2 regions of the Bacillus sp. PK6-025 genome follow, and region 1 is predicted to be linked to the other one. Evidence: a T-box and tRNA genes for the amino acid it is inferred to sense, from the RefSeq annotation. Region 1 holds a T-box; the other holds one or more tRNA genes.
What was found. The T-box of region 1 lies ahead of tyrS (tyrosine--tRNA ligase). A T-box ahead of a tRNA ligase gene usually reads a tRNA of that ligase, here a tRNA-Tyr.
Positions count from the first base shown of each region.

Region 2: it has a tRNA-Tyr gene. The T-box ahead of tyrS (tyrosine--tRNA ligase) is inferred to sense a tRNA for this amino acid. The anticodon was not compared.

Region 1 is NZ_CP096509.1:3,179,417-3,186,017, forward strand. Features, by position in the region: gene M1D67_RS16245 (MBL fold metallo-hydrolase) at 467-1,228, opposite strand; gene M1D67_RS16250 (Lrp/AsnC family transcriptional regulator) at 1,361-1,780, shown strand; gene M1D67_RS16255 (hypothetical protein) at 1,830-1,976, opposite strand; gene tyrS (tyrosine--tRNA ligase) at 2,108-3,373, opposite strand; T-box leader at 3,422-3,662, opposite strand; gene acsA (acetate--CoA ligase) at 3,716-5,434, opposite strand; gene M1D67_RS16270 (GNAT family N-acetyltransferase) at 5,590-6,222, shown strand; gene M1D67_RS16275 (acetoin utilization AcuB family protein) at 6,244-6,601, shown strand, end outside.
Region 2 is NZ_CP096509.1:177,921-184,521, forward strand. Features, by position in the region: gene M1D67_RS01020 (PTS transporter subunit EIIC) at 1-796, opposite strand, end outside; gene M1D67_RS01025 (MurR/RpiR family transcriptional regulator) at 813-1,670, opposite strand; gene murQ (N-acetylmuramic acid 6-phosphate etherase) at 1,689-2,606, opposite strand; gene M1D67_RS01035 (2-thiouracil desulfurase family protein) at 2,781-3,233, opposite strand; tRNA gene M1D67_RS01040 (tRNA-Glu) at 3,418-3,492, shown strand; tRNA gene M1D67_RS01045 (tRNA-Val) at 3,598-3,673, shown strand; tRNA gene M1D67_RS01050 (tRNA-Thr) at 3,733-3,805, shown strand; tRNA gene M1D67_RS01055 (tRNA-Tyr) at 3,814-3,898, shown strand; tRNA gene M1D67_RS01060 (tRNA-Gln) at 3,903-3,974, shown strand; gene rocF (arginase) at 4,100-5,014, shown strand; gene sigW (RNA polymerase sigma factor SigW) at 5,239-5,802, shown strand; gene rsiW (anti-sigma-W factor RsiW) at 5,816-6,436, shown strand.

The sequences.
Region 1 (6,601 bases):
TGTCAAATCTATAAATTTGCGAAAAACATATGAATTATACCATAAAATATCATTATCGACCATTTACTTGAAGGATGCTCCCAAGTCATCTTAGAGGAACATTTTTTTAATTGAAATTTGAGCTTGTTCCTTTTCAAAATTTCAGTTCTCATTTCACCATTGCTTCTGTATAATATGAATCATCCATTTCGCCTCTGTAGCTCTAGAAGGGAAGAGCGCCGTAAAACATTGTAGGAACGGGTCGCAAGGCAAGGGTTTCAGAAGCACCGAAAAGCAAATAGCTGAGACAGGTGGAATTCCTGTCGGTGAAAGTCCGTAGGGAAGCGTGTTCTCCCCTAGCCTATGCTTACGAGAGGAGTGCGGGTTCGAATCCCGCCGGAGGCATTGATCTTTGTTCTCTAAGAAGAAGTCAAAAAAACAGACAGAAATTCACTGTCTGTTTTTTACGGCTTTGACCTGTCATATATTAAAATGTGTAAGATTCGCCGTCATCCGGCACAAAAACACGTGAAGACATTCCTTTTTCCTGAATGAAACTCTTCAATTCTTCCCGTGATAAAGTCCAATGGTTGACAGCTTCCATATGACTGGAAATGATTGTGGCGTCAGGAGCGGCTTGATAGACTTCAGCAATATCCTCTTTCCCCATGACGAGAGACCCTCCTTCAAAGAATTGATTGTCTCCTCCGTTAACGACTATGATGTCCGGCTGATGCGCAGCGATTTCTTCCCGGACACCTTCATACCAAACCGTATCCCCTGCTACATACAGCGTTTTCTCCTTTGAGTGCTTGAAGACAACGCCGCACACTTCTCCGGCAAGCTTTTTTATCTCTCCTCGTCCATGCTCGCCTTTTGTCTTGATTAATTGAATCCCCTCAAACACCGTATCTTTTGTTAAAACCACTGTATTTTGAAAACCTGCTTTTCTCACTTCCTCAGCATCTGCTTCATTTTGGACAAACAGTTTGATTTCTTTCGGCAACAGATCTTTGGCAGCATCGTCAAAGTGATCTAAATGCAGATGAGTGACGATGACTGCGTCGGTATTCTTGACGAGCTCGTCGGTTGGCACAGGCAAGGTGACTAAAGGGTTGTTTTGATCTTGTCTTGCTGAGTTCGGAAAAGGAGGATAAGTGCCTTTCTCAGCCAGCATCGGATCTATTAAAAATGTTTTGCCAGCATATTTAACGGTTAATGTTGCATTTCGAATTTGTTGAATATCCATGGTTATCATGCCTTTCCTTTTATTTACGATTAGTTTATACTATGACCGATCATCATTTAAATAGATATAGTCAAGTCTTTTTAGCATTTGACTTGATTTTTGAAAAACGTTCTTTTGAGAGGATTTGATGAAATGCTGGATCATACAGACAGGCAAATCATAGAGGAATTATCAAAAAACAGCCGGATGACCATGAAGGAATTAGGAGAGAAAGTTCATTTGACAGGGCAGGCGGCTTCCTCAAGGGTTGCAAAATTAGAGGATCAAGGAGTGATTGAAGGTTATACCATAAAAGTGAATCAAGACAAACTCGGGTGTTTTATTCACGCTTTTATCAATATCTATACAAAAAGCACTTATCATAAGCCTTATCTTTCGTTTATCAAAGCACAGCAGAAATACATCATTCAAAACTATAAAATCAGCGGGGACGGCTGTTATCTTCTCGAATGCAAGTTTCCGTCTAATCAACTGTTGGATCAATTTTTAACAGACTTAAACCATCATGCAAATTATAAACTGTCGATCGTTATTAATAAAACGGGCGTGTGAAGAATCCGCCGTCCGCTTTTTTCATAAAAAAGAGGGCCCTAAAGACCCTCTACTTCAGCCGCTTTGCTGCATTTTCCGTCTGATTCAATTGATTGTATCCGTCAGCCGACTGCTGCACCTCTTGTTTTCGTTCCGTTTCCAGCTGCTTGTTGTAATCTTCCATAAACTTTTCTTTGGCTGCAATGAACAGGTTCATGCTACATTCCTCCCTCTTCAACGATGGAAATGCTCTACCTATTACATCTATATTTTTGACATTTCCTGAATGAACATACATGAAACATACGGACACAAAAAAACCCTTGCCGTTTGGCAAGAGCTTTTTGATTATTTATAAGTCAGCAGGAAGTATTTCTTTTTACCGCGGCGAATGACGGTAAACTGTCCTTCGATGCGGTCGTCGCCGGTGAGGACGTCCGCAACATCGGTGCGGCGCTCGCCGTTAACGTATACCGCGCCGTTTGTGATATCTTCGCGCGCCTGGCGTTTAGACGGAGACAGCTTGGATTGGACGAGCACCTCAACAAGAGGCAGTTCATCCGCTTTCTCAAGTTCCATGGAAGGAACCCCTTTAAAGCCGACCTTCACTTCTTCAGCAGTCAGCTGTTTAATATCTCCGCTGAAGAGTGCTTTTGAGATGTTGACAGCCTGCTCAAACGCTTCACGGCCGTGTACAAGAACGGTCACTTCTTCGGCGAGGCGCTTTTGCGCTTCGCGTTTTTCAGGCGCCGTCTCTGCTTTTTCAGCGAGATCTTCAATTTCTTCTTTGGACAAGAAAGTGAAGTATTTCAAGTATTTCACGACATCCCTGTCGTCGGTATTGATCCAGAACTGATAAAACTCATATGCCGACGTCTTCTCTTTATCAAGCCAGATCGCGCCGCCTTCCGTTTTTCCGAACTTCGTGCCGTCTGCTTTTGTCACAAGCGGAATCGTCAATCCGAAAGCTTTTGCATTCTCTTCAGATTTGCGGATAAGCTCGAGGCCTGACGTGATATTGCCCCACTGGTCGCTTCCGCCGATCTGCAGCTTGCATTCCTGGTTTCTGTACAAATTCAAGAAATCGAGAGACTGTAGGATCATGTAGCTGAATTCAGTATAAGATATGCCCGTCTCGATTCTGGAACTTACCGTATCTTTGGCAAGCATGTAATTGATTCCGAAGTTTTTGCCGACATCGCGCAGGAAATCAATGACGTTCATTTTGCCGATCCAGTCATAGTTGTTCGCCATAATCGCCGGATTTTTTTCAGCTTCAAAATCCAGGAAACGCGAAAGCTGGTTTTTGATTTTCTGCGACCATTCGCGGACGATTTCTTCATTGTTCAGCGTGCGCTCCGCTTTCTTTCCGCTCGGATCGCCGATCAGGCCCGTCGCTCCGCCTACGAGCGCAATCGGACGATGTCCGGCCAGCTGAAAGCGGCGAAGCATTAATATCGGCAACAGGTGTCCGATATGCAGACTGTCAGCTGTCGGATCAAATCCGGAGTATAAGCTGATTTTTTCTTTATCCAGCAGTTCTCTCAAGCCTGCTTCATCGGTTTGCTGCTGAATCAGTCCCCTGAAGGACAAATCATCAAGTAAGTGTGTCATCATCATTTAGCTCCTTTTTTCCAAAAATAAAACGCCCCTTCGCAAAAACGAAGGGACGATAAAAATCGCGGTACCACCCTGCTTAAAAGAACGCATGGCCGCGCTCTTTTCACTCTCAATGATAACGGAAAAGCTTCCGTTCTTCTGCTACACAAAGCCCGGGAGGCTTTTTTCGCAAAAGCGGTTCGTGAGTGTAATTCAAACCATCCATATGTGCTGATTTTCACCGGCCATCAGCTCTCTAAGACAGGGAAGGATGCGTTTTACTGATCTCAGTCTTCACCTTTTGAATATTCGACTAAATCTTTTTTAACATAATATTTTTGCATTGTCAATGAGACATCAGTCTTCCATCGATGAGAGATCGCCTGCCGGAAGGTTCAGCTCCCAAGCTTTCAGGACGCGTCTCATGATCTTTCCGCTTCTTGTTTTCGGCAGTTTATCTTTGAATTCGATTTCCCTTGGCGCGGCGTGTGCGGCCAAACCTTGTTTCACGAACTGCCTGATTTCTTCTTTTAACGAATCTGACGGTTCATAACCGTCCCTCAAGGCGATGAACGCTTTAATAATTTCACCGCGGACGGGATCCGGTTTGCCGATGACGCCTGCTTCAGCGACAGCTTGATGCTCAACAAGCTTGCTTTCGACTTCAAACGGGCCGACGCGCTCGCCCGATGTCATGATGACATCGTCGATCCTTCCCTGGAACCAGAAGTATCCGTCTTCATCCATGTAGGCGGAATCTCCTGACACATACCAATCCCCCGGCATAAAATAGGAGCTGTATTTTTCAGGATTGTTCCAGATCGAATGCATCATCGACGGCCAGCCTTTTTTAATGGCGAGATTCCCCATTCTGTAAGGAGGCAGTTCATTTCCCTGGTGATCGACGATTGCAGCCTCTACGCCTGGAATCGGCTTGCCCATCGATCCCGGTTTAATTTCCATGCACGGGTAATTGCAGATGAGCTGCGCTCCTGTTTCGGTCATCCACCATGTATCATGAATCCGGTTGCTGAAGACTTTATGCCCCCATCTGATGACTTCAGGATTTAACGGCTCCCCTACGCTTAAAATATGCCGTAATGAGCTCAGATTATATTTGTTCACGAGATCGTCGCCAGCACCCATCAGCATCCGAAAAGCCGTTGGCGCGCTGTACCATACCGTCACTTCCATTTTTTCAATCGTTTCGTACCATGCTTCGGGACTGAATCTGCCGCCTACGACAACATTCGTTGCTCCATTCAGCCACGGACCGAAGATCCCGTAGACCGTTCCGGTAACCCAGCCTGGATCAGCCGTGCACCAATAAATGTCATCGTCGTGCAGATCAAGAACCCATTTGGCTGTTTGATAATGCTGAATCATTGCTTTGTGGACGTGGAGAACCCCTTTTGGCGCGCCGGTCGAACCCGATGTATAGTGAAGCAGCATCCCGTCTTCCTGATCCATCCATTCAATCTCAAGATCAGTATCTGCTTCAGCCGCTTTCGCGTAATAATCGATGACAGACCCTTCTTCCTTTACGCCTTCTCCAACGACAATGATTGATTCAAGATCCGGAAGTTCGCCGGCCGGCACCCGTTCAAGCAATTCCGGCGTCGTCACGATAACCTTCGCTCCGCTGTTTAAAAGCCTGTCTTTGACAGCGCCTTCCATAAATGCTTCAAACAACGGCCCGACGATCGCTCCCAATTTGACAGCGCCGAGAAGAATAAAATAAAGCTCGGGTGATCTCGGCATAAAAACAAACACACGGTCTCCCTTTCCCACATTGGCATGCTGCTTTAAGACATTCCCGGCTTTATTCGTTTCATTTTTCATCTCTCTGAAGGTGTACTTTTCTTCGCGGACCGGATCTTTGTAGTAAAATGCCACTTTATTTTTCAAATTTGACTCAGCGTGGCGGTCGATCGCTTCATAAGCTGCATTGATTTTTCCCGTTTTGTGCCATGAAAAATGTTTTTCGGCATCCTTCCAGTCAAATGTCCGGTATGCTTCATTATAGTCTTTCAAGTTGTAGTTTCCCTTTTCTGCTGGCAACGCTTTCAATTCCATGCCCATCCCCCTTTGTTCGCTCATCAAAATATATTATAGTATAGATTTTTTATTTTCTCAATTTTTAAAAAATACTCTTCCATCCTATGAAAACGCTTAATATTTTGGTATGTTATGTATAAAAGACTTCAACTAAGATGTAAGGCGGTGGATACGTGGACCATCACAAAACTTATCATGCCAAAGAATTGCAGACCGAGAAAGGCTCCGTGCTGATAGAGGGCCCTATCAGTCCCGAAAAACTCGCACAATATGAATTTCACAACGAGCTTACAGCCTTTCGCCCATCTCAAAAACAACATGAAGCATTAATCGAAATCGCAGGGCTTCCCGAAGGACGGATCATCATCGCCCGTTTCCGGCAAACCATTGTCGGCTATGTGACATATGTTTATCCAGACCCGCTTGAAAGATGGTCTGAAGGAAACATGGAAAATTTAATTGAGCTTGGAGCCATCGAAGTCATTCCGGCGTTCAGGGGTCACTCTGTCGGGAAGACGCTGCTTGCGGTCAGCATGATGGATCCACAGATGGAAAAATATATCATCATCACGACTGAATATTACTGGCATTGGGATCTAAAGGGGACTAATAAAGATGTTTGGGAATACAGAAAGATGATGGAGAAAATGATGAATGCCGGAGGGCTTGTCTGGTTTGCGACAGACGATCCGGAAATCAGCTCCCATCCCGCCAACTGTTTAATGGCCCGCATCGGAAAAGAGGTCAGTCAGGAGTCGATCGAGCGTTTTGACAGACTCAGATTCCACAATCGTTTTATGTATTAAGGGAGCAAAGGGGACCTGAATATGATTGTTGAAAAAATCATGAAACGGGATGTTGTGACACTTTCCAGAACGGATACGATTGAAGAAGCGATCAAACGCATGCGAACATTTCATATTAAACACCTTCCCGTCATCAATGAACGGGGAACGGTCATAGGCATCGTCACGGACAGGGACGTCAAAACAGCAAGTCCGAGTATTTTTGCCCAAAACAGATCTGACGAAGATTTAAAAAAGCCGGTGGAACTGATTATGTCAAAAGAAGTGATCACCGGTCACCCGCTTGATTTTGCCGAAGAAATATCAGCTATTTTTTTCGAACACGAAATCGGCTGCCTCCCGATCGTAAAAAACGGGAAGCTTGTCGGCATTGTGACAA
Region 2 (6,601 bases), 1.4 Mb from region 1:
CAGGCATGAAGACAACGTAAGTGACGATTCCTGTGATGAGAAGGGAGACTGTAGGTGTGATGATGATGTCGAGTGAATGAGGTACAATGCGCCTGACCCGTTTTTCGAGAAAAGCGATAAATGCAGCTGCGAATAAAATACCGATTAAACCGCCGCGTCCCGGCAAAAGCGCTTCACCGAAAAGCGAAATATCACCAACGGCCGGGTTAATGATTAAAATACCGGCTAATCCGCCGAGTGCGGGGGAGCCGCCAAATTCTTTCGCCGTATTGACCCCGACCAGGATGCCTAAATACGTAAATAAACCTGAACCTATTACCGTTAAAATAATGGCGGTTTGTGATGTATCAGCGAGCCAGCCTGCTTGGATAACGGCTTTGGTGATTCCGGTAATCAAGCCTGAGGCGACCAAAGCGGGGATCAGCGGTATAAAAATGCTTGCGATCCGCCGAAGAAACAATTTAAAAGGCGTCGCGTTTTTCTTGGAAATCTCAGCTTTATGTTTGGCTGCGGATTGTTTTAAGTCAACGTCTTCCGCGGATTGAAGCAACTTCCCGAATTCGTCTGATACGTGCTGTACGACGCCGGTGCCGAGGATAATCTGAAGCGTTTCCTCCTCAACGACGCCAATCACGCCTTCAAGCGCTTTGATTGAGCCGATGTCGGTTTTTTGACTGTTGACAGGCGTGATGCGCAGGCGCGTCATACAATGGGTATAATCCGCGACGTTAGACGGGCCGCCGATGTGTTGTAAAATCAGTTTTGCCAGGCCGGCATATTTTTTCTCATCGCTCATTTTATATCCCCCTTTTTTACAATTCGCTCATTCCCATCATGCGGATGGCCGCTTTTGTTTGATCAATATACTGAATGATGTCCTCGTAGCGCTCCGCGGCTATGCCTAAAAACAGAATGTCAATCATGTAAAGCTGAGTTAAACGAGAGGAGGTGGCGGCGCTGCGAAACGGCGCTTCGTTTGAGCATGACGTATACAGGGCGATATCGCTTAATGAAGAGACAGCAGACTGTCCAAACCGCGTCAGTCCAATGGTTTTAATGCCATGTTTTTTGGCGAGTCTGACTGCATTGGCGATTTCATGCGTTTCTCCTGAATGGGATATGGCAAACAGAACGTCATTCTCGCCGGCATTGGCGATTAATGTCGCGACAAGATGCATATCACTAAAAGCGGTGGCTTTTTTATTGATGCGCAAAAATTTCTGCTGGGCATCTTGTGCGACGATTCCTGAAGCCCCGATCCCGCAAAAATGAACCGTTTCTGCGTTGATCAGTATTTGAATCGCTTTTTGAAGATCTTCGTGGTCAATGTTTTCAAAGGTATCGCGAATCGCCTGAATCGAATTGCTGGTTGTTTTTTGAACGATTGAATGGAGCGGCTCTTGCGGTTCGATATCCCGGTATCCCTGATTAGACGGTTTCATTAAATCGCCGGCGACCCTCATTTTTAAATCTTGAAAGCCTTTCAGCCCCAGAGATTTGCAGAGCCGTATTGCCGCCGCCCCGCTTGTCTTTGCCGAAGAGCTCATCTCTTGAATGGTGCCGTTTACGACCTCGTGTGGGTTTTTCAAAATGTATTCGGCAAGCTTTCGTTCAGATTGCGGCAATCTGTGAAGCATATTCTGAATGATTTCCAATCCTCCTGCAGCCATTGTTTCTTCCTTTCTTCTTTAAACTTGATCTTCATAAATGGATAGAGCTTTTTCGATATCGCCTTCTGATTTCTCAAGCAGGTTTTCGGAAGCGGCCGCATCTTCGTTTGTTTTCAGCATGATGATGGCGGTTTTGACTTGGTTATGGGATTTTTCTAACGCTAGTGCCGCCGCTTCTTTTGGAACACCTGTGACCGTTTGGATGATGCGAATCGCCCGCTCCTTTAATTTGTCATTGCTTACTTTTACGTCTACCATGAGGTTTTCATAGACTTTTCCCATTTTGATCATGGCCGCCGTTGAAATCATGTTTAAAATCATTTTATGAGCGGTTGCTGCTTTCATTCTCGTCGATCCGGCAATAACTTCAGGGCCGACGACCACTTCTATGCTGTGATCTGACACCTGGCTGATCGCCGAGTTTTTGTTGCATGTCAGTGAGACGGTCTTGGCGCCACTTTCCCTGGCATACTTCAAAGCGCCGAGAACGTATGGAGTCCGACCACTGGCGGCGATTCCGATTACGGTATCATTGTTTGAGAGGTTAACGGCTGATAAATCCCGTCTGCCGAATGCCTCGTGATCTTCAGCGCCTTCGACGGCTTTGTACAGAGCTTTTTCTCCTCCTGCAATGATGCCAATGACCGACTCGGGAGATATGCTGAACGTCGGCGGGCATTCAGCTGCATCGAGTACGCCGAGTCTCCCGCTTGTACCGGCACCGATGTAGATGATCCGTCCCCCTTTCTTTAACGACCCGACGGCGAAGTCAACGGCGGTCTTAACTTCTGGTAAGACTTCTTGTACAGCTTCGGCCACAGTTTTGTCTTCATCATTGATGATTTTCAAAATATCAATCGTCTTTGACTGGTGAATGCGCCTGGATCTTTCATTTCGGCGTTCGGTCGTTAATGAACCTAAATGGCTGTTTTCCATCGACAACTCCTCCTGATGATGAAGTGCATATATTTCTTAATTTTCAGTATATTAAGGGTGGAATATTATTTCAATAACAAAAGGTAAATATTAAAATTTTATTTCAATAAAGTTCTAAACAACGGATTGCCGACATAAAATAAAGCGCAGATGAACTGCGCTTATGTTCAGGTATTACAGCTCGTCTATTTGGTGTTCGGAAATCACGCGGAAGCCTTCTTTTTTCAGAAGCGCCGCCGTAACGCCGTTGCCGGCTATTTTTTGGCTTGAGAAACTTCCATCGTATATATGGCCGCTACCGCAAGACGGGCTGTTTTCCTTCAACACGATCGTATCAGCCTTGATTTGCCTTGCCATCTCCAATGTTAGATAAGCTCCTTTTATATACAGGTCTGTTACGTCTTTTCCCGATTCTGTGTTGATCACCGCCCTGCCGTCTAAAACGTCTTCTCCCGACCCGCCTATAATTTCGGCCGGTTCCCTTGGCGTTTGAAATCCGCCGAGCAGCTCGGGACAAGCAATCACCGCTTTTTTTTCTTCAACAAGCTTATTGATTTTCCCCACATAGCTGTGCGATCCGTTATAGCGGCATTCCACCCCAGCCAGACATGAACTTACCAGTATCATTTTTCGCGTCCCCTCTCTTGCACATCAGATAGCCCTATTTTAAACAAAATTTCTGCGTTTTTCTCAATGTTTATGAATAAAAAATTTGAAAATAAAAATTTTAATTTACCCCTTTACAAATGGGGAGGAACCTGTATATAATAACTTTTGTCAGCTTTACGAGAGCTGCTTGAAACACGATGATGGCCCGTTGGTCAAGTGGTTAAGACACCGCCCTTTCACGGCGGTAACACGGGTTCGAATCCCGTACGGGTCACCATTCTTTTTTGGACAGCACGCTGCGAATGCCGGAATTTTTAAAAGGAAGGCATGCTAAGATCGCAACGTCCTGTTGCAACGCATGCACTTGTACGTCCTGTACTGCGGAGGATTAGCTCAGCTGGGAGAGCATCTGCCTTACAAGCAGAGGGTCGGCGGTTCGATCCCGTCATCCTCCACCATTTTTCTGGATCGGTTTATGTCACAACCGCGCCGGTAACTGCATAAGATACCGTATCATGCCGGTCTAGCTCAATTGGTAGAGCAACTGACTTGTAATCAGTAGGTTGGGGGTTCAAGTCCTCTGGCCGGCACTGTTTTTGGAGGGGTAGCGAAGTGGCTAAACGCGGCGGACTGTAAATCCGCTCCCTCAGGGTTCGGCGGTTCGAATCCGTCCCCCTCCACCATTATTGGGCTATAGCCAAGCGGTAAGGCAACGGACTTTGACTCCGTCATGCGCTGGTTCGAATCCAGCTAGCCCAGTTTTTGGACATCCTGTTAGGATGTCCTTTTTATTTTGTCTTTTTTGTATAACTATTCAAAAAAATGTCTTGTTGAGTCAATTCCGAATTGGAAGGTACAATGAAGGTCTGAAAGGGGGATATCATATGTTAAAACAGCAGATTTCAATGATTGGCGTACCGATGGATCTCGGTCAGCTGAGGCGGGGAGTCGATATGGGACCGAGCGCGATTCGCTGTGCCGGTGTTAATGAACGGTTGGAAAGCCTTTGTCAGGATATTGAAGACCTCGGCGATATGACAATCGGGCAAAGAGAGGATGAGAAAGAAGGCGGGGAGCCGGCATCTGAAGAGCTGAGAAACTTGAAAGCGATTACAAAAGCGAGTGCAAAACTTGCTGAGACCGTTGATAAGATCGTGGCTTCAGGTGCTTTTCCGCTCGTGCTGGGCGGTGACCACAGCATAGCGATCGGAACGCTGGCCGGCCTTGTGAAGCATTATCAAAACCTGGGTGTGATCTGGTATGATGCCCATGCTGATTTAAATACGAAAGAAACGTCTCCTTCAGGCAATATTCACGGTATGCCGCTCGCCATCAGCCTGGGGATCGGCCATGAAGGGCTGACAGGCATCTATGGAAAAGAAACGAAAATTAAAGCGGAGAACATCGTCATCATCGGTGCGAGGTCACTTGATGACGGGGAAAAAGAATTGATTCGCGACAAAGGGATCAAAGTGTATACAATGCATGAAATCGACCGCCTCGGTATGACGAGGGTGATGGAAGAAACGATAGACTATTTGCACGGCAGAACGGACGGTGTCCATCTGTCACTCGATTTAGACGCGCTTGATCCGAACGATGCGCCTGGTGTCGGAACCCCGGTAGCGGGAGGCATCAGCTACAGGGAAAGCCACCTGGCGATGGAAATGCTGGAAGAATCGAAGCTGATTACGTCCGCTGAGTTTGTCGAAGTCAACCCGATATTGGATGAGAAAAACAGGACGGCTGAAGCGGCAGTCGCCTTAATGGGGTCGCTGTTTGGCGAAAAGCTGCTTTAGGTGCGGTTGAAGAGCGGCCTTAGGCTGCTTTTTTTTATAAAAAAGTCTCAACTTCATAATATTTAGGTTGTATAATAATTTTAAGCTAATATTAAGCGCATGATCCCTGTCAAAGCATCTACACCCTGCCAAAAATTTGATAAACTATTTTTATGAATTTAATGAAACCTTATAAAAATCAATTCGTATACATAAAGACCGGTGAAGGCAGAGGTTAGATAAATATGGAAACAATGATTAAAAAAAGAATCAAACAGGTGAAAAAAGGCGATCGTAATGCATTTGCAGACATCGTGGATATTTACAAAGACAAAATTTATCAGCTTTGCTACCGTATGCTCGGCAATGCGCATGAGGCGGAAGATATTGCGCAGGAAGCGTTTATCAGAGCATACGTGAATATCGACAGTTTTGATATCAACCGGAAATTTTCCACATGGCTTTATCGAATCGCAACCAATTTGACCATCGATCGTATCCGTAAAAAAAAGCCGGACTATTACTTGGATGCAGAGGTGGCGGGGACTGAAGGACTGACGATGTATTCCCAGGTTGCGGCGGATGTTGCGCTTCCAGAGGATGAAGTGGTTTCTTTGGAGCTGCACAGCACCATCCAGGAAAAAATCTTAAGGCTTCCCGATAAATACAGGACGGTCATCGTATTAAAGTACATTGATGAGCTCTCACTCATTGAGATCAGTGAAATCCTTAATATTCCCGTAGGTACGGTGAAAACGAGGATACACAGGGGCAGAGAGGCTCTCAGAAAACAATTAAGGGATCTTTAAGTGGGGTGATGAAATGAGCTGTCCGGAGCATATTGTTCAGCTTATGCATAAATACCTTGACGGAGACATACTACCGGAAGATGAATCGCAATTAAAAGAGCACCTCCAATCATGCGAAGACTGCAAAAAGCACCTTCATGAAATGGAAAAATCCATCGCTCTTGTCCAGAGCACGTCGCATCTTACAGCTCCGGCGAACTTTACAGCCGATGTGCTGGCGAATCTGCCGAAGGAAAAGCGAACGGCATCGATCAACAGGTGGCTTAAAGCCCATCCGTTTTTAGTGGCGGCAGCTTTGTTTATCATTTTGATGGGCGGCAGCTTTTTCTCCAGCTGGAAAAACGATCAGGATTTCAGCGTATCAAGCCAGCCCAATCTCGTAGTGAAAAACAACACGGTCATCGTACCTGAAGGCGAAGTTGTCAAAGGCGATGTGACCGTGAAAAACGGAAAGCTGATTATAGAGGGCAAAGTCGACGGCGATGTCACGATTGTTAATGGCGAAAAATATACGGCTTCAGCAGGACAAGTCACCGGTCAGATCCATGAGATCAACGAAGTGTTCGACTGGATGTGGTATAAGATTAAATCGACCGGAAAATCGGTTTTTGACATGAAGGAGTCTAAAGAGTAGAGCAAAGCGGGCGAATGAGCTTTGCTCTTTTTTTATGAAGGGCCGCCATTTCACTTGGAAAATCAATTTGTGCTATAATAGCCTCTGTATATGTAAAAATAATAGATCATACCATTTTGAAACATATTAACCTTACTAATGACTGAATTCTTGGAGGACGAGGAA